Regions from separate parts of the Marinobacter bohaiensis genome, predicted to be linked through region 2. Evidence: predicted binding sites of a transcription regulator. Region 2 holds the regulator's gene; the other holds the start of a gene.
The links. Region 2 encodes FliA, which starts transcription of late flagellar genes. Its sites were predicted from a motif close to CTAAAGTTTNNNNNNNNNNNGCCGNTAA; they were not measured.
Positions count from the first base shown of each region.

Region 1: a site for FliA is predicted at 7,092-7,119, ahead of DKK67_RS12470 (methyl-accepting chemotaxis protein). Genes of this name have one in related genera too.

Region 1 is NZ_QGEH01000001.1:2,780,029-2,795,417, reverse strand. Features, by position in the region: gene DKK67_RS12495 (bifunctional diguanylate cyclase/phosphodiesterase) at 1-1,648, opposite strand, end outside; gene nadC (carboxylating nicotinate-nucleotide diphosphorylase) at 1,874-2,722, opposite strand; gene DKK67_RS12485 (DUF1631 domain-containing protein) at 3,112-5,439, shown strand; gene ampD (1,6-anhydro-N-acetylmuramyl-L-alanine amidase AmpD) at 5,590-6,159, shown strand; gene ampE (regulatory signaling modulator protein AmpE) at 6,159-7,049, shown strand; gene DKK67_RS12470 (methyl-accepting chemotaxis protein) at 7,238-9,265, shown strand; gene DKK67_RS12465 (cob(I)yrinic acid a,c-diamide adenosyltransferase) at 9,300-9,863, opposite strand; gene DKK67_RS12460 (ketopantoate reductase family protein) at 9,878-10,780, opposite strand; gene DKK67_RS12455 (valine--tRNA ligase) at 10,802-13,651, opposite strand; gene DKK67_RS12450 (DNA polymerase III subunit chi) at 13,761-14,249, opposite strand; gene DKK67_RS12445 (leucyl aminopeptidase) at 14,239-15,389, opposite strand, start outside.
Region 2 is NZ_QGEH01000004.1:68,232-83,620, reverse strand. Features, by position in the region: gene flhB (flagellar biosynthesis protein FlhB) at 1-1, shown strand, start outside; gene DKK67_RS17015 (class I SAM-dependent methyltransferase) at 188-1,039, opposite strand; gene DKK67_RS17010 (uracil-xanthine permease family protein) at 1,118-2,386, opposite strand; gene upp (uracil phosphoribosyltransferase) at 2,389-3,027, opposite strand; gene flhA (flagellar biosynthesis protein FlhA) at 3,234-5,411, shown strand; gene flhF (flagellar biosynthesis protein FlhF) at 5,473-6,744, shown strand; gene DKK67_RS16990 (MinD/ParA family protein) at 6,853-7,665, shown strand; gene DKK67_RS16985 (RNA polymerase sigma factor FliA) at 7,733-8,473, shown strand; gene cheY (chemotaxis response regulator CheY) at 8,646-9,032, shown strand; gene DKK67_RS16975 (protein phosphatase CheZ) at 9,050-9,841, shown strand; gene DKK67_RS16970 (chemotaxis protein CheA) at 9,855-12,017, shown strand; gene DKK67_RS16965 (protein-glutamate methylesterase/protein-glutamine glutaminase) at 12,031-13,146, shown strand; gene DKK67_RS16960 (flagellar motor protein) at 13,146-13,886, shown strand; gene motD (flagellar motor protein MotD) at 13,927-14,709, shown strand; gene DKK67_RS16950 (ParA family protein) at 14,993-15,389, shown strand, end outside.

The sequences.
Region 1 (15,389 bases), on a different contig from region 2:
CGAACTCGTCGCCCCCCAACCGGGCGATGGTGTCTTCCTGGCGTACGTTGCGTTGCAGGCGGCGGGCCAGTTCCTGCAGCAGCTCGTCGCCGGCGTCGTGGCCCAGGGTGTCGTTGATGCGTTTGAAGTGATCCACATCCAGCGCGATCAGGGCGCAGTAGTGGCCGTGGCGCAGTGCGCTGGTGATGGCCTGCCGGCAGCGGTCCTCGAACAGGCGCCGGTTGGCCGTGTCCGTCAGGACGTCGTAATGCGCCAGGTAGTGAAGCTGGTTCTGGGTTTCGCGGATCTCGGAGATGTCCTGGCCAATCAGGATGATGTGCGCCGGCGCTTCTTCATCTTCTTCGTGCAGGCGGTTTAGGTTCCATAGCAGCGTGTGGCTGGTGCCGTCGAAGCTGTTGACCTGGGTTTCGATCTGATCGCGGTCCAGGCCCGTGTGCAGGACTTTGGTCATCTTCCAGGCCAGCTCGTCACGCTGTTCCGGCGGGATAAAGGTGTCAAGCAGGTTGCGGTCCAGGGCTTCGTCACGGCTGTAGCCGAACAGCGACTCGGCGGCGCTGTTCCACTGGCGGATAAGGTTGTCCTGATCCACCACGATGATCGGGTTGCTGGTGTTCTCGAACAGGGCCCGGAAATGCCGGGACGAGCGTCGGAAGGATTTCTCCGCCTGTTCTCGGATGAAGATCTCGTCCTTGAGTTCGAAGTTGGTGAGCTGGAGCTCGCGGGTACGCTCCTCGACCGTGGACTCGAGGCTGTTCTCGACGCGCTCGCGGTCGGCCAGCAGGACCCGCAGGTAGCAGGTGGTACCGGCGATGGCCAGGATCAGGGTTTCCCCCAGCAGGACTTCCATGCCGCGGGGCATATCGGGGCTGCCCATCAGGAAGACGCTGGCCAGCGCCGCAAAGGTGGCCAGGGTAATGGCCAGCATGCTGCCGCCCAGGGAAAAGCGCGTCGCCGACCAGGTCATCAGCGGCAGCAGCAGGGTCAGTGCCTGCAGGGCGTTATGCAGGGTCAGCCCGAGGATGAAGAGCAGGCCGGCCAGCCACAGCAGCCATTCCAGGGGGCGTTGGAACAGACGTGCAACCAATGGCTCTCGCACCAGGCTTAGCAGCAGCGGTGTCACGGTCAGACAGCCCAGGCTGTGGGCAAACCAGGCGAACAGCAGGACTTCGTTCAGCGGCGGGCTGTCCGGAGTGGCGTTGAGCGACGCCAGATAGGTCACCGGCAGGGCTGCGGCGACAGACCCCAGGGTGATGGCGCCGAGCAGCCAGAGGAAGCCAATGTAGTCCGACAGCGGGTTGTGGCTGCGGGACATCTTCCAGAACACCCAGTACGCCAGCCCCGGCGCAAGGCAATAGGAAAGCAGGTTGGCCGCCAGCGTGTTGATGGTGTCGTTATTGGTGGGCCCGGTCAGGTAACCGGTCGCCAGGGCGGACACGATCAGGCCAACGAAGACCGGGAGCGCTGAACTCCGGAATCGCAGGACGAGCAGGGCCAGGGCAAAACCGGACGGCAGCCAGATCGCGGGCACTGGCGTGACGCCCGACGGCAGTTGAATGCAGACGACAGCAAGCGCGACGACGGCCGCTGCAATCAGCAAGTTAGCCAGCAGGGTCCGGGCGGACTCGGCCAAACGAGCTGGTGCGTTCAATTGAAACCCTTCCCTGGTAAGTAACGGGTCCAGGCAAGCTGGGGCCGTGGGGCGGTGCGAAAGCAGGCCGTCCATTCCCTGGCTGCCCGGCGTCCATTACATTTCATACGGTTTTACAATTTACTCACACGTCTCCAAGCTTACTCCGAATTGCATGGGTTGATACACGCTTACGGTTACCGACTGTAAGCCCGGAGTAGCGGGACGCGATGTGTCACAAGCATGCTACATGTTCAGGCGCAAGGAAAGATCGACGGCCTTCAAATCTTTGGTCAATGTGCCCAGTGAAATGTAGTCGACACCGGTTTCGGCGATGGGGACGAGGGTGGTTTCAGTGATGCCGCCGGAGGCTTCGATGCGTGCCCGGCCGTTGTTTTCGGCTACGGCAGTGCGCATGTCGTCGAGGGAGAACTCATCGAGCATGACGATGTCGGCGCCGGCATCAAGGGCCTGGCGGAATTCGTCCAGGTTCTCGGTTTCCACTTCCACCGGGCGACCCGGGGCGATCCGGTGGGCTTCTGCGACGGCATTGGCGATGGAGTCGCAGGCGGCGATGTGGTTCTCCTTGATCAGGAAGGCGTCGTAGAGTCCGATGCGATGATTGTGGCAGCCGCCGCAGGTGACCGCGTACTTCTGCGCAAGGCGCAGGCCGGGCAGGGTTTTGCGAGTGTCGAGCAGGCGCACGGAGGTGTGGGCAACCCGGTCGGCGTAATGGCGGCAGCGGGTGGCCACGCCGGACAGCGATTGCAGCCAGTTCAGGGCGCAGCGTTCTGCCGTCAGCAGGCTGCGGGCATTCCCCTCGGCGGTAAACAGGGTGTCGTCTGCCGTTACCCGGTCACCGTCCTGGCAGGCCCAGGTCAGCGTGACCGTTGGATCCACCTGGCGGAACACTTCCTCGACCCACTCACGCCCGGCGATCACGGCTTCCTCGCGAGTAATGACCCGGGCCGACGCCGTCACATCCGCGGGAATCAGGCGGGCCGTGATATCGCCGCTGCCGATATCTTCCTGCAGGCTCAGGGCAACGGCCTGGGCTCGGGCGGAATTGAGCTGGGCGGGATCAGGGGTGGTCATGGGCTCGGGCTCCGGTTATAGGCTGCGGTTCTCGGGGCCGGCCTGGGCCGGGCGTCCGGAAAAGCGGAGTTTAATGGCTCTGCCGGACCGCGCCAAGGTTGATTTTCGCCGCCGGCCCCGTGTTGGCGCAAACGTGAGGCCGGGTGACCGAAAGCGTCAACCTGCGATCGCGACGTTAATTAGTCGCGATTACAACTGATTGAAACGGCGGCAAAATCGTTTGAAAGTGTGACGTGGTTTGGGCCGTCACAAATGGTGACAAAACCTGACACAAGATGACGCGGTTTCCGCCTATGATGCCAGAGTGGATGTAAACTCATGTGAAATGGGCCGTTTGCAATCGTCAGCCAGGACGATTGTACGCAGCCAAGTGCTCGGAGGCAGTCGTCATGGTCAGTGACAATCGCGTTGTGGATCTGCGCAAGGCATCCGGAGAACGTTCGTTCTCGTTGCCTGCATCGCTGATCCGGCTGCGTGACTATTCCGGGCAGTCCCTGCGCACGCAACTCTCGGAATTCTTCGACAGTGCCGACGATGCCCTGTTCGACCTGGCCGACAAGGCCGGTTCCAATCAGGATCAATCCGCCTACTTCGATGCCATGCGCGAACTGCGCCTGCGCCGCAAGGCGATGTCCCTGTCAATCCAGCAGTGGGTGGCCCGGGCTTTCAATGAAATGGGCTCGTTCGATCCGCGCCCCCGCTCCTCCGGCCTCACGGAAATTGATCAGGAGGCTCTCAGTCTGGTCGATCACGGTGATCACGAGCAGCAAGTGGCCATCGACAACCTGATCAACAAGCTGCGTAACCGGCACCAGGAGCTGATCCGCATGCTGGTACACCGTTTCCAGCACTTGGTCCCCGCGGCAAAGCTTGAAGACCGGCATATGCCGCTCAGTCCGGAAGTGATCTGCAGCGGTCTGCAGGAAGCCTGCAACGATCTCGATATCGATATCCGCGCCAAGCTGGTGGTGCTCAAGCTGTTCGACAAGCTGTTTATTCATCGGCTCGACAGTCTTTACCGCGATGCCAACGAGCTGCTGATCAAGCAGGGCGTGTTGCCGGACATGAAGCGCCCGCCGGTGGGCGCACCGATGAAGAAACGACCGGCGCCCAAGGCCTCGGCGTCGGCTCCGCAACAGACCGACGCCGAAGAGCTCTCCACCCGGCCGGATGGTTTTCCTCCCGTCGAGGGCGACCATCAGGCGACGTTTTCCGAGCTGTCGGCCCTGCTGCACACCCAGCAGGGCAGTGCCCAGGCTGACAGTAGCGCCGGTGCGGGCTCGGATATGACGACGACGGAGCTGATGCGCCAACTGGCGCAGCTCCAGAGCCGGTATGACGTCCACGATGCGGAGCACGGCCAGGAAGAAACCACCGGCGGAGGCAATCTGACCCGGCAGGTGGAAACGATGCTCGCCCGCAAGGGGCAGGCCATGGCGTCGTTGAACCAGGTGGACGCCGATGTGGTCAACCTGGTGACCATGCTGTTCGATTTCATCCTCGAAGACCGGCAACTGCCGCAGGCGATGAAGATGGTGATCGGACGCCTGCAGATCCCGATCCTCAAGGTGGCACTGCTGGACCGGAGCTTCTTCAACCGGGGCGGCCACCCGGCGCGTAAGTTGCTCAACGAGCTGGCCATGGCGGGCATCGGCTGGACCGAGAAAGCGGCCGGCCAGCGTGATCCGCTGCGTGAAAAGATCGAGGCGGTGGTGGATCGTCTTGTCGGTGACTTTACCGACAATGTCGAACTGTTCTCCGAGCTGCTGGCGGAATTCAGTCACTTCATGGATCTTGACCGGCGCCGCCGAGAGCTGGTCGAGCAGCGGCTGCGTGACGCCGAGGAAGGCCGCGCCCGGCAGGAGCGCGCCCGTGAGGCGGCCCGCCTGGTGCTGGAGCCGCTGCAGTCCGGTCGCCAGCTTCCTGAAGTAGTTCATACCATCCTGGGCGAGCCCTGGATGAAAGTGCTGCAGTTCCTCTACTTGCGCGAAGGTGAGGGCAGCGATGCCTGGACCCATTCGGTCGAGCTGGCCCGGGAACTGGTGTGGAGTGTTGATCCTGCTCCGGTGACCGATGAAACCCGCGCCCAACTGCTGCGTCGCATCCCGTCCATCGTGGACAACCTGCGCAAATCCCTGCATTCCATTTCCTGGGACCCGTTCGCCAGCGATGCCCTGATTCGGGATCTGGAGCTGGCCCATGTGGATATCCTGCAGCAGCTGGCGTTGCAGTCTCCGGTAGCGGCTCCGGTCGACACGCCGGAACCGCCGGTTGATGCGTCAGTGGCTGAGGCTGTCGCCGAGTTCCAGGCGCCTCAGGTCAGCGAGCCGACGGAGCCGGCACCGGTTGCCGAGGCCGCGAATACCCCGGAGGCGCCTCGGGCGCCGGTTGCTCCGGCAGCGGAAGAAACAGTCGGGACCGAGCATGCCGATGTTGATCCACGCTGGCAGGACATGGCTCAGAAGCTGCGGGTGGGTTCCTGGGTGGAGTTGCTCAACGACGGCCAGAAGAGCCGCTGTAAGCTGGCCGCGGTGATCAAGGCGACCGGCAAGTTCATTTTCGTTAACCGCAATGGTGCGAAGGTCAAGGAATACACCCTGGAAGATGTGGCCCAGGCGCTTTCCACGGGAGAAGTCAGCATGCTCGATGATGGCCTGATCTTCGACCGGGCGCTGGAATCGATCATCGACAACCTGCGCCATAACCGCCGGGACTGACGGTGTTCCGGGTAGCCGCCTTTGCCCGGTGGGCGGCACTTCGTTGCTTTGTGCATGAATCGACGTAGAATGGCGGACCGGATTTCGGTTTCCTCCTGAACAAGCGATGGATGCATTTTGACTGCCCGGTCCCGTAACCAAACCTTCCAGATTGACGATGCCGGCTGGCTCGTCGACGTTGAACACTGCCCGTCGCCCAACTTCGGGCCCCGCCCTCCCGAGCGCCCCATCTCGCTTCTGGTGGTCCATAACATCAGCCTGCCGCCGGGCCGGTTTGGTGGAGACGCCATCGAGCGTTTTTTCTGCAACCAGCTGGACGCGGCGGAGCATCCTTATTTCCAGGAAATCCGCGATCTGCGTGTATCGGCCCACGCGCTGGTGCGCCGTGACGGCACCTGCGTGCAGTTCGTGTCCTTTCAGGATCGGGCCTGGCACGCCGGGCGCTCGTGTTTTCTCGGCGAAGAAGAATGTAACGACTTCAGTATCGGCATCGAGCTGGAAGGCACCGATGACTTGCCCTACGAAGCCGGACAATACCGGACGCTGGCGGCTCTTGCCCAGGCGATCCGGACGCGCTGGCCAGCGGTGACGCCTGAGCGCATGACGGGCCACTGCGACATCGCGCCCGGTCGCAAGACGGACCCGGGGCCGGCGTTCGACTGGTCGCATTTCCGGCGGTGCCTGGCGGATGCGGTCCCTCCGGCTGGAGACTCCTGCTAATGGGCTTTGTCATTCTGCTGGTGGCCTATGTGATGCGGCGGTTTCTCGACAGCTCTCCCCGCGAAGGGGCGGAAGGCTGGCTGCGCCGGGCGCTGGCCCGATTCCCCGGGGTGGCGGCGGGCCGTGAGGCGCGCGCGGGGCTTGGCCTGGCATTGCTGGTTCTGCTGGTGGTCGCGGTGGCTGTGTTGAATATCGCACTGCAACGAAGCCCGGTGTGGCCGCTGACCTGGTTGCTCGACCTGGTCGTGCTGCTGGCTATGATGGGTGTGCCGGGCTGGCGTAATCCGTTGGGGGCCTATGGCGAAGCCTGGCGCCGTGGGGATGCCCAGGCCGCCTGGCACCACGTCAATCATCTGCTTCCAGCGCCGGAGCGCGGGTTGGCGACGGAGCCGCGGGAACTGCATCGACTGCTGGCGCGCCAATTTGTGGCGGTGGTGTTCGAGCGTTATTTCCTGGTGATTTTCTGGTACGTGCTGGCCGGCCCGGCGGGCGCCGTCGGTGCGCGCCTGGCGGTGGCCCTGCGGGATCACTGGCCACATCCGGCCGGCCGTGAAACCTTTGCCCGCTTCGTTTTCCCGATTGCCTGGATTCCGGCGCGCCTGCTCAGCATCAGCTTCGGTGTGGCGGGTGATCTGGCGGGCTGGATGGGCGGTGCCGGACGGCGCATCCTGTCACCCGGTATGGCCGCGGCGGACCTGCTGTTCGATAGCGCCAATCGGGCGTTGTCGAGCTATTCGCTTGACCCGGACCGCTTCGCCCGGACGCACCCGGACGAGTGGCAGGACTACGGTGAGCGCAGCCTGCGCGCGGTACGCGACCTGATGAACCGCAGTCTGTTCGTGTGGATCTGTGCCCTGGCATTGCTGGCCATTGGCGGGGTGTTTACGTAAAACCGGTGCCGGCCTGTCATGGCCTGAAGAAAAACGATAAAACTCAACTTTATCGAACGCCGGCCGATAATAACCATAACGACGCTATCTCGCGGCTGCCGACACCCAGCACGTGAAGAAGCGTGACATAACAAAAAACAAGAACCCTGGCTGTGGATTGGCCAGCACGCGTGTTAGAGGGGGAACGTGTGAGTCAACTGCTGTATCCTGCCGTCGCGCTGATGAACCGGTTGCCGATGATCTATAAGTTCGGCCTCATCAGTGTCCTGTTCCTGCTGCCGATTGGCGGCCTGTCCTACCTGCTGGTCAGCCAGCTCAACCAGTCCATCGCCGCCATCAGTGAAGAGGCGGAAGGATTGACGCAACTGGACCGTGTTAATGCGCTGGTCCGTGCCGCGTACGACTACCGTGACTACCGCGCCGTTGGCAAGGTGCGCAATGATGACGCGTTCCTGTCCATGAGTGATGAAGCCGCACAGCGGATTGACGGGACCCTCGAGGCGCTGCAGGCGTCCCGGCCCGGATTCGACCACAACGGCGCCTGGAATGCGCAGGTCGCTGCGGTGGGGCAGGCGTGGCAGCAGCTCCGACAGGAAGACATTTTCCAGAGCAACATCGATCCCCAGATTGGTTACTACCAGGAATTCGTGCAGAAGACCCGGGCGCTGCTGGAATCGACGCTGAAGGTGTCCGGTCTGGCCCGGGATGCCGATCCGGACAACCAGATGCTGCTGCAGCTGGCCGCCAACTCGGTCCATGATTCGGCCAGCCTTGAGGGGCGAGTGCGCGCCTTCGGTATCTACGCGCTGGATCAGGGCACCGTGGGCTATGCCCTGGCCGATGTGATGAACGGTCTTTTCGACGAGCTTACGAGTCTCAACAGCCGCATTGAGTCGGAATTCCAGGTCGCGGTTGGCGCGTCCCCGGTCCTGAAGCAGCATGCCGACGCGATTGATTCGGTGGTGCAGAGCAGCGTCGCGGTGCGCGATGCACTGGATGTGAACGTCATTACGCCGTACCGGCTGGAAATGTCCTGGCAGGACTTTGATGCCCTGGTGACGCCAGAGATCGAGCGTCATTTTGCCCTGCAGGACACCCTGTTCAGCATTGTGCGCGGCAATCTCGAGGCGCGCTTGGCGGATGAAGCCGGGCAGCGCCTGACGATCTTCCTGGTGCTGGGAGCGCTGCTCCTGGTGGTGGTCTATCTCTACCTGGGGTTCTTCCTGTCGGTGCGCACGGCGATCAACCGGTTTGGCGCGGCGGCCCGACAGGTGGCCGCGGGTGACATGACCGCTCAGATCCAGCTGGATAACCGTGACGAGCTGGGCGCCCTGACCGGCGAATTCAATAACATGACCCGGCACATGGCGGAATTGGTGCGTTCGGTCAGCCGTACTACCGGCGACGTGGATGGCCAGGCGTCCCGGGTGAACGACAGCGCCAGCGCCAACAGCGAGGCGGTGACCCGGCAGATGGCGGAAACCGACCAGATTTCCGACGCCATGCAGCAGATGGTGGACACGGTGCAGGAAGTGGCGGAAAGCGCCCAGCGCGCGTCGGACTCGGCCGGTCACGCCGAGAAGGACGCGGAAACCGGTCGTCAGGTGGTCGCCGAAACCGTCGACACGATCCATACGCTGGCTCATGAAATCCGTGGGGCCGTGGACGTGATCAACCGCGTCAGCCAGGACAGTGACAGCATCAGCCAGGTGCTGGTGGAGATCAAGGCGATTGCCGAGCAAACCAACCTGCTGGCCCTGAACGCCGCCATCGAGGCGGCCCGCGCCGGGGAGCAGGGGCGCGGTTTCGCGGTGGTGGCGGATGAGGTGCGTTCCCTTTCCCAGCGCACGCACCGTTCGACGGAGGACATCGAAGAAATGATTGGTCGCCTGCAGGGCGGTGTGCGTGAGGCGGTGAGCGCCATGACCAACAGTCATGAGGTGACCGACGCCACCGTGGCCAAATCCTCGGAAGTCACCGATGCCCTGGAGAAGATTCTGGCGGGGATTTCCACCATCGTGGATATGAGCCACCAGATCGCCCAGGCGTCCGAAGAGCAGTCGGCGGTGGCTAAGAACATCAACACCAACGTCGAGCAGATCACCGACCTGGGCCATCGTACCGCCGGCAATGCGCAGGAAACGCTGTCGGCGGCGCAGGAAATGTCAGGCCTGACCGGCGAGCTGCGCCGGCTGGTGGCGTCTTTCCGGGTGTGAGCGCCGCCGTCCGTCCGGGCGGCGCGCCAGGCGGTCAGTCTTTGGGCTTATCCGGGGAAGGGGACCAGAGTACCTCCTCGCCGCCATTGCGGCGGGCGAGGATGCGGGCAAACACGAACAGCAGGTCCGACAACCGGTTCAGGTAGCGGCGCGAAGCGTCGTTAATGGAATCTTCGTGCCCAAGGGCCACCACCACCCGCTCGCCGCGGCGGCAGATGGCGCGGGCCAGATGGCAGTGTGCGGCGTCGCGCCGACCGCCGGGCAGGATGAAGTTTTTCAGCGGCGGTAAGGCTTCATTCCATTCGTCCAGCGTGTTTTCCAGCCACTCGATGTGGCCGTCGCCGATCATGTGGCTGCCCGGTATGGCGAACTCGCCGCCCAGGTCGAACAGATGGTGTTGGATCTGGCGCAGCAGCGTCGCCAGTTCGGCCTCCCCGTCCAGTTCTTCAATCAGCACGCCGATCTGGCAGTTCAGTTCGTCGACGGTGCCCATGGCGTCCACCCGTTGGGCGTTCTTGGCAATGCGGCTGCCGTCCGCCAGCCCGGTGGAGCCGTCGTCCCCGGTCTTCGTATAGATCTTGGAAAGTCGATAACCCATGAATCCTGTCCTCGTCAGAGTGCTTTTACAGCGTCGGCCAGGGCTTGGTTGACCGGAGCGGCCAGCCCGGCGGCGGCCGAAGCCCGGGCGACGAACCCGTTCATCATGTCTATTTCGGTGCTTCGTCCGGCGCGTACGTCCTGGCGCATTGACGAGCTGTTGGCCGCCGTGCGCCGGGCCACGTCCCGCACCTGCTGTTCCAGCGCTGTCGGGCTGGCGTGGCGCCCCTCGTGCTGCATCAACGCGCTCACCTCGCGACACACCGCGCCGATGCGTTCCTCGAAGTAGGGCGTTCCCAGGATCTCACCGTTGGGGCAGTCGAGCAGGGCGGTAAACGGGTTGATGCCGGCGTTGATCGCCAGTTTCTGCCACAGTCGCGCCTCAATATCCGGGTCGACGTCCAGGCGCAGGCCGCAGGGAGTCAGCAACGGGCGCACGGTATCTACGCTGGCGCGACCGGAATCGTTCAGTCCACCCAGCCAGGTGGTGCCGCGACCGGCGTGGACCAGATGGCCTTCCGATGCGATGTAGGCGCCCTCGGTGGTGGACGCGGCCAGCACCGGGTGGTGAGGCCCGAAACGGTCCCGGATTGTCTGTTGGCTGCCCATGCCGTTCTGGAAGAGAACCAGTGGAAGGTGCGCGGGGAGATCGGCCTGAAGCCGCTCAACCGCAGCCTCGGCGTCTGGCGCCTTGGTCATGACCAGGGCGGCCGAGAGCGACTGCAGGTGATCCCAGAGGGGAATGGAGACGTGGCGCTGGACGCCGTCGGTGTCCGTCATCAGATAGCTGACGGTATCGCCCGGCGAGCGGCGGGTGGCAAAGACCACGGGCCGAGTGGGCTGCAGATGCGCCGCCCAGGTGCGGCCCATGGCGCCGGCGCCGATGATCAGGATCGGGGGAACGGTCGATTCGGTCATCGGGCGCCGGCTCCAGCGGTTTTACATGGCTTCGATCTTGCCGCGCTGGTCCTGCAGGCGGGTGAGACTGCTTTCGGCGTCGGCCAGCTTGGCTTTCTCTTTCTCCACCACTTCGGCCGGGGCCTTGGCAGTGAAGCTCTCGTTGCCCAGCTTGCCCTCCAGGCGCTTGATGTCCTTGCCGATGCGTTCCAGCTCTTTGTCCAGGCGAGCCAGTTCGGCGTCCTTGTCGATCAGGCCGGCCATGGGCACCAGCACTTCCATCTCGCCCACCAGTTGGGTGGCGGACATGGGGGCCTCTTCGTCGCCCAGCCAGGTCAGGTTCTCCAGCTTGGCCAGGGAGACCAGGAAGCTGCGGTTCTTCTCCATGCGCTGGTGGTCGGCGTCCGGGCCGCGCAGCAGTACTGGAATCCGCTTGGCGGGTGATATGTTCATCTCGCCACGGATATTGCGCACGGCGACGATGGCGCCTTTGAGCCATTCGATGTCCGCTTCGGCATCCGCATCGATCCGGCTCTCTTCGGCCTGCGGGTAGGGCTGCAGCATGATGGTGTCGCCCGACTTGCCGGCCAGCGGCGCCACGCGCTGCCAGATTTCCTCGGTAATGTAAGGAATGATCGGGTGCGCCATGCGCAACACGGCTTCGAGTACGCGCACGAGGGTGCGGCGGGTGCCGCGCTTGGCTTCGGCGGAGGCGTTGTCGTCGGTCAGTACCGGCTTGGACAGCTCCAGGTACCAGTCGCAGTACTCGTTCCAGATGAACTCGTAGATGGCGTAGGCGGCGAGGTCGAAGCGGTACTGGTCCAGGTGGCGGGTCACTTCTTTCTCGCAGGTCTGCAGGGCGCTGATGATCCAGCGGTCCGCCAGGGACAGTTCCACCGGCTCGTCGTTGGTGCCGCAGTCCTCGCCTTCGGTGTTCATCAGCACATAGCGGGCGGCGTTCCACAGCTTGTTGCAGAAGTTGCGGTAGCCTTCCAGGCGCTTCATGTCCCAGTTGATGTCGCGGCCGGTGGTGGCCAGGGACGCCAGGGTGAAGCGCAGGGCGTCGGTGCCGTGGGCGCTGATGCCTTCCGGGAATTCCTTCTTGGTGCGCTTGGCGATCTTCTGCGCCAGTTGTGGCTGCATCATGTTGCCGGTGCGCTTGTCCAGCAGGTCGTTCAGGGAGATGCCGTCCATCATGTCCAGCGGGTCGAGGACGTTGCCCTTCGACTTGGACATCTTGTTGCCCTGTTCGTCGCGGATCAGGCCGGTGACGTAAACGGTCTTGAACGGGACCTGCGGCTGGCCGTTCTCGTCCTTCATGAAGTGCATGGTCATCATGATCATCCGGGCGACCCAGAAGAAGATGATGTCGAAGCCGGTGACCAGCACGTCGGTGGGGTGGAACGTGGCCAGGCGCTCGCTGTCTTCCGGCCAGCCCAGGGTACCGAAGGTCCACAGGGCGGAGCTGAACCAGGTGTCGAGGACGTCGGCGTCCTGCTCCAGGTTGAGGTCGGCGGCCAGGCTGTACTTCTCGCGCACAGACGCTTCGTCGCGGCCCACATAGATGTTGCCCTCGGCGTCGTACCAGGCCGGGATGCGGTGGCCCCACCAGAGCTGGCGGGAAATGCACCAGTCCTGGATGTCGCGCATCCAGGAGAAGTACATGTTCTCGTAGTTTTTGGGCACGAACTCAATGCGACCGTCTTCCACCGCTTCGATGGCCGGCTTGGCCAGGGTTTTGGCGTCGGCGAACCACTGGTCGGTCAGCATCGGCTCGATGATCAGGCCGGAACGGTCGCCGCGCGGCACGCTCAGAACGTGGTCTTCCACCTGATGCAGCAGGCCGTCGGTGTCCAGATCGGCGACGATCTGCTTGCGGGCGTCCTCGCGGGACAGACCGGCGTAGGCGGAGGGCAGGGCGCCGCTGATGTCGGTGTTGGCGGTGCCGTCGCTGTTGAAGACTTCGCCTTCGGCGCGGATATCGGCATCCGGCGTCATCACGTTGATCATCGGCAGTTCATGGCGCTTGCCGACGGCGTAGTCGTTGAAATCGTGGGCCGGGGTGATCTTCACGCAGCCGGAGCCTTTTTCCGGATCGGCGTGCTCGTCGGCGATGATGGGGATCTCACGGTTGACCAGGGGCAGCATGACGGTCTTGCCGATCAGATGCTGGTAGCGCTCGTCGGACGGATGCACGGCGACCGCGGTGTCGCCCAGCAGGGTTTCCGGGCGGGTGGTGGCCACCACCAGGTGGTCCTTACCGTCGCGGGTTGTCTCACCGTGGGCCAGCGGGTAGCGCAGGTGCCAGAAGTGTCCCTTCTCTTCCTTGTTCTCCACCTCCAGGTCGGAGATGGCGGTGTGCAGTTTCGGGTCCCAGTTGACCAGGCGCTTGCCGCGGTAGATCAGGCCCTCGTCGTACAGGCGGATAAAGACTTCCTGGACCGCCTTGTAGAAGCCGTCGTCCATGGTGAAGCGCTCGTGATCCCAGTCCACCGAGTTACCCAGGCGGCGCATCTGGCGGGTGATGGTGCCGCCGGATTCCTCTTTCCAGTCCCAGATACGCTTGATGAACTCGTCGCGGCCCAGATCGTGGCGGTTCTTGTCCTCTTCCACGGCCAGTTTGCGCTCGACCACCATCTGCGTGGCGATGCCCGCGTGGTCGGAGCCTACCTGCCAGAGCGTGTTGCGGCCCTGCATGCGGCGGAACCGGGTCAGGGTGTCCATGATGGTGTGCTGGAACGCATGGCCCATGTGCAGGCTGCCGGTGACATTGGGCGGCGGGATCATGATGCAGTAGGAGTCGCCTTCGCCCTGCGGACGGAAGTAACCCTTCTGCTCCCAGTTCTGGTACCACTGACGCTCAATATTCTCGGGCTGGTAGGTCTTTTCCATGAAGGTATCTGCTTAATGCCTGGTTAAACGTGAGGGACGTGATTATACATGGCGCGGAACATCCGGGCGAACCCTGGCAGGGTGCCCGGAGGACGCGTAGCCGCGGGGCCTAGTGCCCCGTCTGGTTGCTTCCTGCGGCGCGCCGGGCGTCGTGCACGCGGGCTTCGATGCCCAGCTCGCGCAGCTGGCGGAAATGGGTGCGGGCCTGGTTCAGGGTGGCGGCGTCGGAACTGGCGATCAGGGCCAGACGCTGGAAGCGGTCGGCGTGGGCGGGCAGGGTATTGCCCAGCACGATCACGGTGTCCCAGTCATCCGGCGACGGGTGGTCCGTCATCAGGCCGACCCGCTCCGGGCAGGGATCCGCGCTGCGCGCCAGGCGCCGGTGCGGCAGGAAACTCTCCGGACTGTACTGCCAGAGCATGGTGTCCGCGGCCTCCAGCTGTTCGCCCGGGTTGCACACCAGGCCGATCCGGTCGCCCTGCTTCCACGCCTTCTCCGCCAGGCGGGCGGCGTAGAGCAGGCGCGCGGATTCCGTGTCCTGGGGCAGCAGGTAGAACCAGTGCCGGCCTTGCGACCGGCCGGATGGATCAGTCGACATTGGACAGCAGGTAGTCGACCAGCAGCGGCACCGGACGACCGGTGGCGCCTTTCTCCTTGCCGGACAGCCAGGCCGTTCCGGCGATGTCCAGGTGCGCCCAGCGGTACTGCTTGGTGAAGCGCGACAGGAAGCACGCCGCGGTGATGGAGCCGGCCGGGCGTCCGCCGATGTTCTGCATGTCGGCGAAGTTGCTGTCCAGCTGCGCCTGGTAAGCGTCCCAGATGGGCAGCTGCCACGCTCGGTCACCGGTGGTCTGGCCGGATTGCAGCAGGCGCTGCGCCAGTTCGTCGTCGTTGCTGAACAGGCCAGTGGTTTCCTTGCCCAGGGCGATGATGCAGGCGCCGGTCAGGGTGGCCAGGTCGACCACGGTTGCCGGGTTGTACTTGCCGGCATAGGTCAGGGCGTCGCACAGTACCAGGCGGCCCTCGGCGTCGGTGTTGAGGATTTCGATGGTCTGGCCGGACATGGAGGTAACGATGTCGCCCGGACGGGTCGCGCCGCCCCCCGGCATGTTCTCTGCGGCCGCCACGATGGCCACCACGTTGATGGCCGGCTTGATCTCGGCAATCGCACGCATGGCCCCAAAGACACCGGCGGCCCCGCCCATGTCGTATTTCATCTCGTCCATGCCTTCGCCGGGCTTGAGGCTGATGCCGCCGGAGTCAAAGGTGATGCCTTTGCCTACCAGTACGTGCGGCTTCTCCTTGGCCTTGCCGCCGCGGTATTCCATCACGATCAGCTTGGCCGGCTGGTCGCTGCCGGCGGAAACGGACAGCAGGCTGTTCATGCCCAGCTTCTTCATCTGCTTCTCGTCGAGGATCTCGGTCTTGATGACGTCGTGTTCCTTGGCGAGGTTCGTCGCCTGTTCCGCCAGCCAGGTCGGGTGGCAGACGTTGGGCGGGGTGTTGCCCAGATCGCGGGTAAAGTTCATGCCGTGGCCGACGGCTTCGCCGGTGGCCAGCGCGGCCTTGAGGGCTTTGTTGTTGGCCGAGGCCGTCACGGAAACCCGGTTCAGCGCCGGCGCGGTGGTCTTGCTGCTCTTGAACTCACCGAATCGGTATTGCTGTTCCTCGCAGACACGGGCGATCAGGCTGACGCGCCAGGCTTCGTCGCGGTCCCGGACCTCATTGTCCGCCAGGG
Region 2 (15,389 bases):
GTGTCCCTTAACACAAGGCTGGGCTGGCAACATTCCGGGGGCTTGGCGTTTTTATCGGCAGCCTGCCGGCTGCTCCGAAGCTGAAGCTCCGGCTACATTGGTAGCAACTGCTCGGGCATGCAGCGGACGCTTGAGCTTCTGAGGCACCGCGGGTGCCCGGGCCGGTTCCTCCTTTGCATCGACCGACTCAACTCCTCGCATCCAGCACCCGCACCAGTGGCGTCCCCCGACTTTCCGGAATCGGCAGCCGCCCGTAGTAAGCCTCCGGATCAATCGCCTGCACACCATCAAAGCCGAGCCCGGCCAGGTGCCGGGCGGCCGAGGCACCGTCGTGAAAGTGAAAGCTCACGTCGGCCCGGGTCATTCGACCCAATGCACCGCGCAGCAGATCTAGCCCGCGACCGAGTAGTTTGCCATCCGGCTGCAGGTAGGTTTCCGTCAGGTAGGCCGAGCCCGGCCGTTGTGCCAGGCAGCGCGCCAGGCGACGCCAGAACCGGCTGATGTCGTCGAGGGAAAAATAGCTGGTGAGACCCTCGGTGACCACCAGCAGCGGCCGTCCCGCGTCAAACTGGTCCTCGATCACCCGTTCCAGGGCCAGGGGGCCGCCGTCGGCGAAGATATCGATGGGGCGGACCTGGTGATGCTCGCCCAGAAAACCGTGGGTGGCGAGATAGGCCGCCTTGCGGGTGGCCATGGCGGGCAGGTCGGTTTCCAGCACCTGCAAGTGAGGATAGCGCCGGCGCAGCCGGATACCACGAGGTGACAGGCCGCAGGCGATCTCCAGTACCTGGCCGATGCCACGATGCTCGATGGCGTCGTGAATCAACTGGTCGATGATCAGGTGGCGTTGCAGCAGGAACGTGCGGATGTTGCCGCCGGTGACCAGGCGGCTCAGGCCCTCGAAGGGCGTCATGAGGTTGTACAGGGTATGGCCGGCGGGCGGGGTGAGCCCGTCTTCCGAGAGGCCGTTGTGCTGCCAGACGGCGCCGGTGTAGAGGGCGGTGAAACTGATGCCGGAACTGTCGAGCGGGCGTGTCATGGTCGCTCCTTGGTTATCAGGGCTGATCCCCTGAAAACCGCGCGCCGCCGGCTGGCGGCGCGCTGCTCAAGGGCCCGGTTATTCTGCCGCCGGAGTATCGCCCTTGGATGCGGCCGAGGCGCCCCAGGCCGCCTGGCTGCCGGGTAATGCCAGGTTCAGGCCGATGGCGACCAGACCGCACAGGGCGATGCCCTCGATGTGGCCCAGGGCCATGCCGCCAATGCCGAACACCAGCGTCACGCCGACGATGACCAGGTTGCGGGCTTCGGCCAGATCCACCTGGTGACGGATCAGGGTGTTCAGCCCCACCACGGCGATGGAGCCGAACAGCAGGCACAGGATGCCGCCCATCACTGGCACCGGGATGGTCTGCAGGGCGGCGCCGAACTTGCCGATGAAGGCCAGGACCACGGCGACGATGGCCGCCCAGATCATCACCCGCGGGTTGAAGTTGCGGGTCAGCATGACCGCGCCGGTCACCTCGGAATAGGTGGTGTTGGGCGGGCCGCCGAGGAAAGCCGCGGTGCTGGTGGCGACACCGTCACCCAGCAGAGTGCGGTGCAGGCCCGGCTTGTTCAGGTAGTCCTTGCGGGTCACCGTGCCGATGGCCAGGATGTCGCCGATGTGCTCGATGGCCGGGGCGATGGCCACCGGGATCATGAACAGGATGGCGCCCCAGCTGAATTCCGGTGTGACGAAGTTCGGTAGCCCAAACCAGGCCGCTTCCCGTATCGGCGTCAGGTCGACGATGCCGACGATCGCCGACAGCACGTAGCCGACCAGTACGCCGAACAGGATCGGGATCAGCCGGAACATGCCGCGGCCAAAGACCGAGAACAGGATGGTGGTGACCAGCGAAATCATGGCGATCCAGATGGCGGTGTCGTAGGGCACCAACTGGGCGCTGCCGTCGCCGGCCTTGCCCATGGCCATGTTGACCGCGGTCGGCGCCAGGCCCAGACCAATCACCATGATCACCGGGCCGATCACCACGGGCGGCAGCAGGCGGTTGAGGAAACCGGTGCCGCGCAGCTTCACCACGCCACTGAGGAGCATGTAAAGGAGGCCGGCGGCGGCCAGGCCGCCCAGGGTTTCCTCCATGCCGAACTTGGCCTTGGCGGACAGGATCGGGGCAATGAAGGCAAAGGAAGAGGCCAGGAAGATCGGGATCTGGCCGCCGGTGATGATCTGGAACATCAGCGTGCCCACGCCCGCCGTGAAGAGCGCGACGTTCGGATCCATGCCCGTGATCAGGGGCATCAGTACCAGTGCGCCGAAGGCGACCAGCAACATCTGTGCGCCGGCGACGGCCTGGCGCCATACCGGTTCGTTCGGGGTAGCTGGCATGCTCAGTTATCCTTTTGCTTGGTGCCGAAGATCTTGTCGCCGGCATCGCCCAGGCCAGGCAGGATGTAGCCTTTCTCGTTGAGGCGATCGTCGATCGAGGCGGTGTAGATGGACACGTCCGGATGGGCCTCCAGCACTTTCTCGATGCCTTCCGGCGCGGCCACCAGAACCAGGGCTCGAATCTCGGTGCTGCCCGCTTTCTTGAGCAGGTCGATGGTGGAGATCAGCGAGCCGCCGGTCGCCAGCATGGGGTCGACGATCATCGCCAGACGCTGGTCCAGTTCGCCCACCAGCTTCTCCAGGTAGGTGCTCGCTTCCAGGGTTTCCTCGTCGCGGACCTGGCCGACCACGCTCACGCGGGCGCCGGGGATCAGGGTGAGGACGCCTTCGAGCATGCCCATGCCGGCACGCAGGATGGGGACGATCGTCACTTTCTTGCCGCTGAGGCGATCCACTTCGACCGGGCCGGCCCAGCCTTCGATGGTCTGTTTTTCCAGATGGAAATCCTGGGTGGCTTCGTAGGTCAGCAGGGCGGTGACCTCCTGTGCCAGCTCACGGAAGTTCTTGGTGCTGATGTCCGCCCGGCGCATGAGGCCGAGTTTATGGCGGATCAGGGGGTGCTTTACCTCAAGGACGGGCATGGCTCACCTTCTTTTCAGAATAGGAACATAAAATCTCACCAAGGATACCTCACTTGCCCGGTCCAGTCAGTCAGGGGTGCCCCGGATAAAGCTTCTTGCGGCGATTGGTATGGATATTGCGAAAACCCCTCCAGATGCGGTCGTGCCGTCAAAAAAACGACATCGCGGCACAGACAAACGTTGATCGAGCTGGAGAGTTTCGGGCTGTGGACAGAGCGCTGGTCCTGAATAACGTCAAATCCCTGACAAACGGCAATCTCGGGATCCCGATCCTGCTGATGGCGCTGCTGGGCATGATGATACTGCCCATGCCGGTGTTCCTGCTGGACGTGCTGTTTACGTTCAACATCACCCTGTCCATCGTCATCCTGCTGGTGTGTGTCTACGCGCTGCGGCCGATGGAGTTCGCCGCCTTCCCGACGGTGCTGCTGGTGGCCACGCTGCTGCGCCTGGCGCTGAACGTGGCCTCGACCCGGATCGTCCTGCTCAACGGTCACGAAGGCGGCGACGCCGCCGGTAAGGTGATCGAATCGTTCGGCGCGGTGCTGATCGGTGGTAACTACGCCGTCGGCCTGGTGGTCTTCGCCATCCTGGTGATCATCAACTTCATGGTCGTGACCAAAGGTGCCGGCCGGGTGTCGGAAGTCAGCGCCCGCTTCACCCTGGATGCCATGCCCGGCAAGCAGATGGCGATCGACGCGGACCTCAACGCCGGCCTGATCAACCAGGACGAAGCCAAGGCCCGCCGCTCCGAGATTGCCCAGGAAGCCGACTTCTACGGCTCCATGGACGGTGCCAGCAAATTCGTGAAGGGCGATGCCATCGCCGGCCTGCTGATCCTGTTCATCAACATCGCCGGCGGCGTGGTCATCGGCATGCTGCAGCACGCCCTGTCCTTCGGCGATGCCATGCGCAGCTACGCGTTGCTGACCATCGGTGACGGCCTGGTCGCCCAGATCCCGTCGCTGCTGCTGTCCACCTCCGCCGCCATTATGGTGACGCGGGTGACCTCCAGCCAGGACATGGGCCAGCAGATCCTGTCGCAGATGTTCACCGCGCCGCGGGTGTTGGCGATTGCCGCCGCGATCCTGATCATCCTGGGCATCATCCCCGGCATGCCGCACGTGGCGTTTATCGGGCTGGGCCTGATTGCCGGTGCGGGTGCCTACTACATCTGGAAACGCCAGCAGCAGGCGGTTGAGGAAGACGACAGCGTCTTCCCGGCGCGGGGTGGTGGCGTTCCTCGCACCGCGCAGCCGGCCGGTCCGCAGGGTGGTGAAGGCGGCGGTCAGGGGCAGGCGCTGCCGGGGCCGGCGGAATCCAAAGAGTTGGGTTGGGACGACGTGTCCACCGTCGACATCGTCGGCCTGGAAGTGGGCTACCGCCTGATTCCGCTGGTGGACAAGTCCCAGGGCGGGCAACTGCTGACCCGGATCAAGGGCGTGCGCAAGAAGCTGTCCCAGGATCTCGGTTTCCTGATGCCGTCGGTCCATATCCGCGACAACCTGGACCTAATGCCCAATGTGTACCGCATCACCCTGATGGGCGTGACCATCGCCGAGGCGGAGATCCATCCGGACCGGGAGCTGGCCATCGACCCGGGGCAGGTGTTCGGCAAGATCGAGGGTATCGAGGGCAAAGACCCGGCGTTTGGCCTGGATGCCAGCTGGATCGAGCCCGACAAGAAGGATCAGGCCCAGACCCTCGGCTATACCGTCGTCGATGCCAGTACCGTGGTGGCCACCCACCTCAACCAGATCCTGCAGAAGCACGCCCACGAGCTGCTGGGGCACGAAGAGGTCCAGAAGTGGCTGGAACAGCTGGAGAAGGTTTCGCCCAAGCTGGCCGAGGAGTTGGTGCCCAACACCGTCTCCATCAGTCTGCTGCTGAAAGTCCTGCAGAGCCTGCTCCAGGAAGAGGTGCCGATCCGCGACATGCGCTCGATCGCCGAGGCCATCGTCAACGTCCAGCCCAAAACCCAGGACGCTCGCGTGCTGACCACGGCGGCCCGGCAATCGCTGCGGCGAATGATCGTCCAGAGCATCTGCGGCGGCGATCACGAAATCCCGGTGATCACCCTGGATCCGGAGTTGGAACAGATGTTGCTAAAGTCCATGCAGCAGAGTCAACAATCCGGCGGTCAGGACGATATCGGCCTGGTGCTCGAACCCAACATGGTCGAGCGACTGCAGCGTTCCCTGCGCGACGCCGCCCAGCGTCAGGAGATGATGGGCAAACCGGCGATCCTGCTGGTGTCCGGGCCGTTGAGGCCGGTCATGGCCCGTTTTGTCAGCTATGGCGTAGAGCGCTTGCACGTCCTGTCCTATCAGGAAGTGCCGGATAACAAACAGATCACGATTGTGGCATCGGTGGGCCAGCAGTAAGGCAAGGCCGGCCCGCAGAGCAGGGCGCCGCTGACGGCGGCGCCGACGGAGGAAAGTCATCATGAAGGTAAAACGGTTTTTTGCGCCAACCATGGCCGAAGCGCTGAAGATGGTTCGCCTGGAAATGGGCGAGGACGCGGTCATCCTGTCCAACCGACGGGTGGATGGCGGTGTCGAAATCGTGACGGCCCTTGATTATGACGAGAATCTGGCGCGCCAGCGTCTGGGCAACGCCGCGGTGGATGCCACCAACGGTGCGCGCCTGGCCGAAATGCAGGCGGAACAGCATCGCCGCCTGGAGGAAGAACTCGGCCGTTCCCGCGACCGCATTCGTGAAATCCGCGAAAAGCGCCAGCCGCGCGAGCCGGACGTATTCGCCGAGGTAGCGGAAAATGCCGAGCCCCAGAGCGAGGCGCCGGATACCACGCAGGCGGCTCTGGAAGCCATGCGTGCCGAAATTCATTCGCTGCGGGACATGGTCAACGAGCGTCGTGAGCGGACTCCAGGCAAAGCCCAGCCCGCGGAACCGGCCGTCGCCAGCCAGCAGCGTCTGGCGGAGCGCCTGGAGGAGTTTGGTCTGTCCAGCCAGCTGGCCGGATCACTGGCCCGTAACCAGGGCCACTGCCGCCTTGAAGAAGGCTGGAAGAAGGCGCTGCGGACCCTCGCCGCGGGGGTTCGGACCCAGGATAAAGAGATTGTCGAACAGGGCGGTATCGTCGCGCTGGTCGGCCCCACCGGCTCCGGCAAGACCACGACCATCGGCAAGATGGCGGCGCGCTATGTGCTTGAGCATGGTCCGGATTCCCTGGCGCTGGTCACCACCGACCGCTACCGGGTGGCGGCCCATGAGCAGCTGTTCGTCTTCGGCCGCATCCTCAATGTGCCGGTACGCGTGGTCGACGAGAGCCATTCCCTCGACCGGATTCTGGACGACCTGTCCGACAAGCGTCTGGTGCTGATCGACACCGCGGGCCTGACCCACGCCGATCGCGGCCACCAGGAGCAGCTGGAAGAGCTGGCGTCGAGCGATCACCCGGTCAAGCCCTACCTCGTGTTGTCGGCCACCAGTCAGCCGCGGATCATGAAATCCACGTGGCATTGCTATAAGATGGCGAATCCTGCCGGGTGTATCATGACCAAGCTGGATGAAGCCCTGACGCTCGGCGAGGTACTCGGGTTCGCCATGGAAACCGGACTTCGGGTGGCCTACTACACCGATGGCCAGCGCATTCCCGAAGATATCCATCCCGCGCAGTCCGCACCGCTGGTCCGCCTGGGTGTGGAACGCCTGCGCCAGATGCGGGAGACGTCCATGGTCGCAGCGGGTGCCTGAATACGGGAAGGTTGCCGGAGCCGCCGATCGTTCTGGAGCCGTCCATACACAGAGCCGGTCGGAACCGGCCGAGAGAATCACAACCTGTCGTGAGAGACTGTACCCGGCATGAGTAGACCAAACCCGGTTCAGGTGATCGCCGTATCCGGCGGCAAAGGTGGCGTTGGCAAGAGCAACGTTTCGGTCAATCTGGCCATTGCCCTGGCTCAGATGGGGCGTCGTGTGGTGGTCCTGGACGCTGATCTGGGACTGGCCAACATCGACGTGCTGCTGGGCATCACCGCCCAGCACAACCTGTCCGACGTGCTGAACGGTCAGTGCGACCTGCGCGACGTCCTGGTGGACGGGCCGGGCGGCATCAAGATCGTTCCGGCGTCCTCCGGCACCCAGCGCATGACTCAACTGACGCCGATGGAACACGCCGGACTGATCAACGCGTTCAGCGAACTGGGCGACCAGATCGACGTGCTCATCGTGGACACCGCCGCCGGCATCTCCGAATCCGTGGTCAGCTTCCTGCGAGCGTCCCAGGAGCTGCTGCTGGTGGTCTGCGACGAGCCCACCTCCATCACTGACGCCTACGCCCTGATCAAGCTGATGAACCGTGATTACGGCACTAACCGTTTCCGCATCCTGGCCAACCAGGTACGCAACGACCAGGAAGGCAAGCACCTGTTCGGCAAGTTGACCCGGGTGACCGAGAGATTCCTGGATGTTGCACTACAATATGAGGGCATCGTCCCGTTCGACGAGGCGGTCAAGAAAGCGGTACAACGTCAGCGTGCAGTGCTCGAAGCCTATCCCCGCGCCAAGGCGTCGCTGGCCATCAATGCCCTGGCCCAGAAAGTCGACAACTGGCCATTGCCGTCGTCGCCGCGGGGGCACCTGGAATTTTTCGTAGAGCGTCTGGTTGACGCCTGATGCAGTACGCCGGCCGACAGGGCAGGTGGTATGGCGGTCAAACGGGCTGTTTGGGTAATCCGGATTGATGACGTTGGCAAAAGGCCTTGGAATCTACCAACAAAGCAGTGAGCGGAGTGCGGCCCGGCAACTGGTCGAGGATCACGCGCCGCTGGTGAAGAAGATCGCGCTGCACATGATGGCGCGGCTGCCCGCCTCTGTGCAGTTGGAAGACCTGATGCAGGCCGGCATGATCGGCCTGCTGGAGGCCGCGCAAAAATACGAAGCCAATAAAGGCGCTTCCTTCGAAACCTACGCCGGTATCCGTATCCGTGGCGCGATCGTTGACGAGATCCGCCGGGGTGACTGGGTGCCGCGCTCCGTCCATCGCAACACCCGTCGCATCGCGCAGGCCATCAAGGCCGTCGAGGCCCGTACCGGCGAGGAAGCCAGGGATGCGGACGTCGCCGCCGAGCTGGAAATGACGCTCAACGAATACCACGCCTGCCTCGCCGACTCGAGCGGCGGACGACTTTTTAGCCTCGATGAGCTAAATGAATCCGGCGAGGTGCCGATAGACAATGAAGATGCGGTATCTGACGCCCCCTATGCGGAGTTGTCCGAAGCCGGTTTTCGGCACAGTCTGGCTCAGGCCATTGACGGGCTGCCGGAGCGCGAAAAGCTGGTCCTGAGTCTGTATTACCAGGAAGAGCTTAACCTCAAGGAAATCGGCGCGGTCATCGGCGTCAGCGAGAGTCGCGTCAGCCAGATCCACAGTCAGGCGGCACTGCGTCTGAAAGCGCGCCTGAGCGACTGGCAACCGGGCTGATTCGACACTAGAGAACGGTACAAACTGTAGTTTTTGGTAACGGGTGCTTTACAGCGTCCGTGGACTGGACAGAATAGGCGGTGCCTTTTGATCCCGCCGGCACGGTGTGGCCGGTCAGAAGGAGGCGGGCCGGCACGATTGGTATCCCGGGTTGTAACGATTGGAGGTCCCATTGGACAAGAACATGAAAATTCTGATCGTGGATGATTTCTCCACGATGCGGCGCATCATCAAGAACCTGCTGCGCGACCTCGGTTTCACCAATACCGACGAGGCCGACGACGGCAACACAGCGCTGCCCATGCTCAAGAGCGGCAAGTACGACTTCCTCGTCACCGACTGGAACATGCCGGGCATGTCCGGCTTCGAGCTGTTGCAGGCCTGTCGTGCCGACGACACGCTCAAGGACCTGCCCATCCTGATGGTCACGGCCGAAGCCAAGCGCGACCAGATCGTGGCCGCCGCCCAGGCCGGCGTCAATGGCTACGTGGTGAAACCGTTCACGGCAGCGGTCCTCAAGGAAAAGATTGAGAAGATCTTCGAACGCATCCAGTCCTGAATATCAGAGCGCCAATCATGGGCAATCCAAAAGACGACAATGCGGGGAAGCTCGACCCTGAAGTCACCGAAAAGCTGAAGCAGCAGGCGACTGACCTCAAGGCGCAGGTGGATGCCGGGGATTACGCGGCGGCGATGCGTCTGATCAACGAGCTCAACGACGTGCGGGACCAGAGCCTGTACCACGAGGTTGGCCGTTTGACGCGCAGCCTCCACGAAGCGATTCGCAATTTCCAGATCGATCCGCAGAACGCCGAACAGCGCGAAGCGCTGTCCAAGATGACCGATGCCTCGGACCGGCTGGCCTACGTTGTGGAAATGACCGGCAGCGCCGCCAACCGCACCATGGATCTGGTCGAGGAGGCCATGCCCAAGGCCAGCGCCATGCGCGAGGAAGCCCTGGCACTGCGCGACGACTGGAAAAAACTGCGTCGTCGCGAAATCGGTGCCGGTGAGTTCCGCGAGCTGTACCACCGCATCGATCGCTTCTTCGACCAGACCGCGAATGACACGGAAATCCTGTACTCACACCTGTCGGAAATACTTCTGGCGCAGGACTTCCAGGATCTGACCGGGCAGGTCATCCAGAAGGTCACCGCCCTGGTCAAGGAAGTGGAAGAGCACCTCCTGAGCCTGGTGGTCATGGCCAGCCATGTTGACCAGATTACCGGCACCGTCCATGAACTGGGCGAAGAACCGGCCCGGGCGATCGAGAAAGGGGAAGGTCCGCAGATGCACGCCGATGAGCGTGAGGATGTCGTATCCGGCCAGGATGATGTCGATGACCTCCTGTCCAGCCTTGGTTTTTAAGTGAGGACATTGCATGGCGTTAGATGCTGACGAAGAGATTCTCCAGGATTTCCTGATCGAGGCTGGAGAAATTCTCGAAAAACTGTCGGAGCAGTTGGTCGACCTGGAGCAGCAGCCGGATAACAGCGACCTGCTGAATGCCATTTTCCGCGGTTTCCATACCGTCAAGGGCGGCGCCGGCTTCCTCCAGTTGGAGGCGCTCGTCAACTGCTGCCATTCCGCCGAGAATGTCTTCGACACCCTGCGCAACCACAAGCGCCAGGTGACGTCCGACCTGATGGACGTGGTGCTCGAAGCGCTGGATAACGTCAACGCCATGTTCGACCAGGTGCGCAACCGGGAAGAGCCAACGCCGGCCGACCCTGCGTTGATCGCAGCCCTCGACGCGCTGGCCGAGCCGGAAGGTGCGGCGCCCAAAGCCGCCGAACCGCCGGCGGAGGACCGTCAGCCAGCCCCGACTGAAAGCGATCCCGCCGGTGGCGCCGACCAGGGCGACATCACCGACGACGAGTTCGAACAGTTGCTCGACGCCCTGGAGGGTGAGAAGAGCGAGTCCGGCGACGCCGACCAGGACGACGAGATCTCCGACGACGAATTCGAGAATCTGCTGGACGAGCTGCACGGCAAGGGCAAGCACGGCGGCACGCCGGCGGATGCCGCCAAGAGCAACGAAAGCGCCGCGGCCGCCGACGACGAAATCTCCGACGACGAATTCGAAAATCTGCTCGACGAGCTGCACGGTAAGGGCCAGTTCAAGGGCGCCGCCGGTGCCAGCCCCGACACGCCGGCCGGCAAGGCGCCGGAGGCCGCTGCCGGCGGTGACGACAAGATCACCGACGACGAGTTTGAGAGCCTGCTGGACGAGCTCCACGGCAAGGGCAAGGGCCCGGCCACCGGCCCGGCGCAGAAGCCCGCCGCTGCCAGCACTCAGGGTGCAGGCGACAACAAGCCAGCGGCTGACGACAAGAAAGCACCGGCCTCGCCGGCGGTACCCCAGCGCGACGCCCAGCCGACGGCCGAGGCCTCGGTGCGGGTTGATACCAAACGCCTGGACGACATCATGAACATGGTGGGCGAGCTGGTGCTGGTGCGGAACCGCCTGCAACGCCTGGGCGACCAGAGCGAGAACACCGAAATGCACAAGGCCGTGTCCAACCTGGATGTGGTCACGGCGGATCTGCAGTCGGCGGTGATGGCCACCCGCATGCAGCCGATCAAGAAAGTCTTCGGTCGCTTCCCGCGGGTGGTGCGCGACCTGGCCCGGAGCCTCAAGAAGGAAATCGACCTCGTAATGCACGGCGAGGACACCGACCTGGACAAAAACCTGGTCGAGGCGCTGGCGGACCCGTTGGTGCACCTGGTGCGCAACTCCGTCGACCACGGCATTGAAGCGCCGGATGTGCGTGAGAATGCCGGCAAACCGCGCAAGGGCAAGGTGACCCTGTCCGCCGAGCAGGAAGGCGACCACATCCTGCTGGTGATCGAGGACGACGGCGCCGGCATGGATCCCGACAAGCTGCGCCAGAAAGCGGTGGAGAAGGGCATCTACGAACAGGAAGCCGCCGACCGTCTGACCAACAGCGAATGCTACAACCTGATCTTCGCACCGGGCTTTTCCACCAAGGACCAGATTTCCGACGTGTCCGGCCGCGGCGTCGGGATGGACGTGGTCAAGACCAAGATCAGCCAGCTCAACGGCACCATCGGTATCGAGTCGGAGCTGGGTAAGGGGTCGCGGATCATTATCAAGGTGCCGCTGACCCTGGCCATCATGCCCACGCTGATGATCATGCTGGGAGATCAGTCGTTCGCCTTGCCACTGGTCAACGTGGTGGAGATTTTCCATCTGGATCTGACCAAGAAAAACATCGTCGATGGCCGAGAATGCATCGTGGTGCGGGACAAGGTGTTCCCGCTCTATAAGATCAAGAACTGGCTGGTTCACGGCGCTGCCGGCGAACCCGAGCCGGAGAACGCACACGTGGTGATCGTGGCCATGGGCACCCGGCAGGTGGGCTTTGTGGTCGACCAGTTGATCGGCCAGGAAGAGGTGGTGATCAAGCCGCTCGGTCGCATGCTGCACGGCACACCCGGCATGGCCGGAGCCACCATCACCGGGGACGGTCGGATCGCCCTGATTATCGATGTGCCCAGCTTGCTGCAGCATTACGGATAACAGGGAGGCGCGCATGTCGGTATCCGTCCTGGTGGTCGACGATTCCGGATTCTTCCGGAAACGGCTGACCGAGATCCTCAACGCCTCCGGCAACATTCGCGTGGTGGGCACCGCCACCAACGGTCGCGAGGCCGTGGAACAGGCGGAGAAGCTGCGTCCTGACGTCATCACCATGGACTACGAGATGCCGATCATGGACGGCATCACCGCGGTCCGCGAAATCATGAAGCGCCGGCCGGTGCCGGTGCTGATGTTCTCGTCCCTGACCTACGAGGGCGCCCGGGTCACCCTGGACGCGCTGGAGGCCGGCGCGGTCGACTTCCTGCCCAAGAATTTCGAGGAGATCGCGCGGGACAACAGCGAGCTGCAGCGCATCCTGCGCGAACGCATCCTCGACGTGGCCCGCAGTCGCCCCGGCTCCCGGCCGGCGCCGGTGGCGCCGTCGGTGCCCGAATCCCGCTCCACGCCGGTTCGGCCCCAGGCCCGACCCTCGGCGCCGCGCCGCGATACCGAGTCGGAAACGGAAGCTCCGCGCCCGTCGCGCAAGGCCTCGCCACGCAGTTTCAGCGTGGTGGGCATCGGCACCTCCACGGGCGGCCCGATTGCGCTGCAGCGGGTGCTGACCGGCCTGCCGGCCCGGTTCCCGTCGCCGATCGTCCTGATCCAGCACATGCCCGCCAGTTTCACGCCCGCTTTCGCCGATCGCCTCAACAAGCTGTGTCAGATCGAGGTGCGCCAGGCGGAGGACGGCGACATGCTGCGCCCGGGGCTCGCGCTGCTGGCGCCGGGTGGCAAGCAGATGATGATCGAGAACAAGGGGCCGCATGGGCGGGTACGTATCCTCGAGAGCGATGCGCGCCTGACCTACAAGCCCTGTGTCGACGTGACCTTCGGCTCGCTGGCGCGCAGCTTTCCGGGCAAGACCCTGGGCATCATCCTTACCGGCATGGGTGCGGACGGTCGCGAGGGCTGCCGCATGATGAAGCAGTCCGGCAGTGTGATCTGGTCCCAGGATGAAAAATCGTCGGTGATCTATGGCATGCCCATGGCAGTGGCCAAGGCCGGCCTGAGTGACGAGGTCCTGGCGCTGGAAGATGTGGGAGCTCGCCTGGTCGAAGGGGTTCGCTGATGGATCTGCTGAGTCTGCTGGGCATTGTCCTGGCCTTTGCAGCCATCCTCGGCGGAAATCTCCTTGAAGGCGGCGCCCTAGGCTCGCTGTTCAACGCACCGGCCGGGCTGATCGTCATCGGCGGCACCCTGGCGGCCACCGTCCTGCAGACCTCCTGGCCGGTTATCAAACGCGCGATGGTGCAGGTTCGCTGGGTGTTTATCCCGCCCTATATCGGCCTGGAAGACGGCATCGACAAGGTCATCAACTGGAGCGTGCGCGCCCGCAAGCAGGGCCTGCTGGGCCTTGAGAACATGGCGGAGAAAGAACCGGAACGCTTTGCCCGCAAGGGGCTGCAACTGCTGGTCGACGGTGCTGAAACCGAAACCATCCGCAGCATCATGGAAGTGGAACTGGACGCCCGGGAACAGAGTGACATGGAGGCGGCGCGGGTGTTCGAGGCCATGGGCGGCTATGCACCGACCATCGGGATCATCGGCGCCGTGATGGGTCTGATCCAGGTGATGACCAACCTTGAGGATCCCAGCACCCTGGGCGCCGGTATCGCGACGGCGTTCGTCGCGACGATCTACGGTGTGGCCCTGGCCAACCTGCTGTTCTTCCCGGTGGCCAACAAGCTTCGTGGTATCGCGCGCCAGCGTTCGCGCTACGAAGACATGATGATTGACGGCATCATTGCGATTGCCGAAGGCGAGAACCCACGATCCATCGAGCTGCGCCTCAAGGGCTTCATTCAATAGACGGCCAGCAGGCCCGACAGGCAATAGAACGGACGGAGCGATGCGGCGTCGGCGAGCGACAGAGGACGACCAACACAACCGCGAACGCTGGCTGATCTCCTACGCGGATTTCATCACGCTGCTGTTCGGCTTCTTCGTGGTGATGTATTCGGTTTCGTCGGTCAACGAAGGCAAGTACAAGGTCCTCTCGGAAACCCTGACCGGCGTTTTCAACGCCCCGCAGCGCTCGGTGGAGCCGATCACCGTCGGCGACCGTATTTCCCGTCCCGAACCGCCGGCCCAGGACCAGGTGATTGCGCCGCCCGTGGCCACGGCCCCGGCCAACGACGCCGACGAGGAAGAGGGGCGCAGCCGCGAACTGAAAAGCATCGCCAACCAGTTGCAGGATCAGTTCCAGACGCTCATCAACCAGGGGCTGATCACCGTCGAGACCAGCGACGAGTGGATCGAGCTGAGCCTGCAGAACAGCCTGCTGTTCAGCTCCGGCGCCGCCGAACCCCATTACGACGCCTTCCCGGTCGTGGAATCCATCGCCGGCATCCTGCACGGGCATGACAATGCCATCCGGGTTGAGGGATTTACCGACAACCGTCCGATCAGTACCGACGCCTACCCCTCGAACTGGGAGCTTTCCGCCGCCCGGGCGGCAGCGGTTGTCCGCCTGCTGGCGGCAAACCAGGTGGATCCCCGGCGCATGGCCGCCATTGGTTACGGTCAGTTTCAGCCTGTCGCACGCAACGACACCCGTGAGGGACGCAGCCGCAACCGGCGGGTGGTGCTGCTGATCTCGCGGGATGCCAGCATCCGTGGCGCTGTGCGCTAGCGGATCGGCTCGCCGGCACCTGGATCCTCGCCTTTCACGGACTTCTGGCACGTTTCCTGAATTGTCTTCATGAGCCGCGCCGGGGCAGGCAAATCCTTGCCAGTCTCTGCAATTCCGGCTCAAGTTTTCCAGTCACCTGTCGATACAAAAATAAATGTCATGGCTCGGGCGAGTGCGCTCTAATCGGAACCCGCCGGCCGGGGTATGGCACCACTGCCGTAGTACGGCGTGAGCGTCGTATATGGCAAAACGTGGTATGGCACAACAAGGGGAGAGTTACCGCGTGCGAATCTGGGCAGTCGCCAACCAGAAAGGGGGCGTGGGCAAGACCACGACCGTCGTGACATTGGGTGGTTTGCTGGCGCAATCCGGCAAACGCGTTCTGGTGGCCGACCTTGATCCCCACGGATCCCTGACCAGTTGGTTCGGCTACGATCCGGACCGTCTGGCTCACAGCGCCTTCGATCTTTTCCAGCACCAGGGCAAGGTGCCCGAGGGGCTGCCGGCCCAGTTGCTGCAGGAAACCGGCTGCCCCGGGCTGTCGTTGATGCCGGCCAGCTCGGCATTGGCGACGCTTGAGCGCAAGATGGTGGGCGTAGAGGGCATGGGGCTGATCATCTCCCGCGCCCTGGCGCAGCTCTGGGACGATTTCGATTACGTGCTGCTCGACAACACGCCGT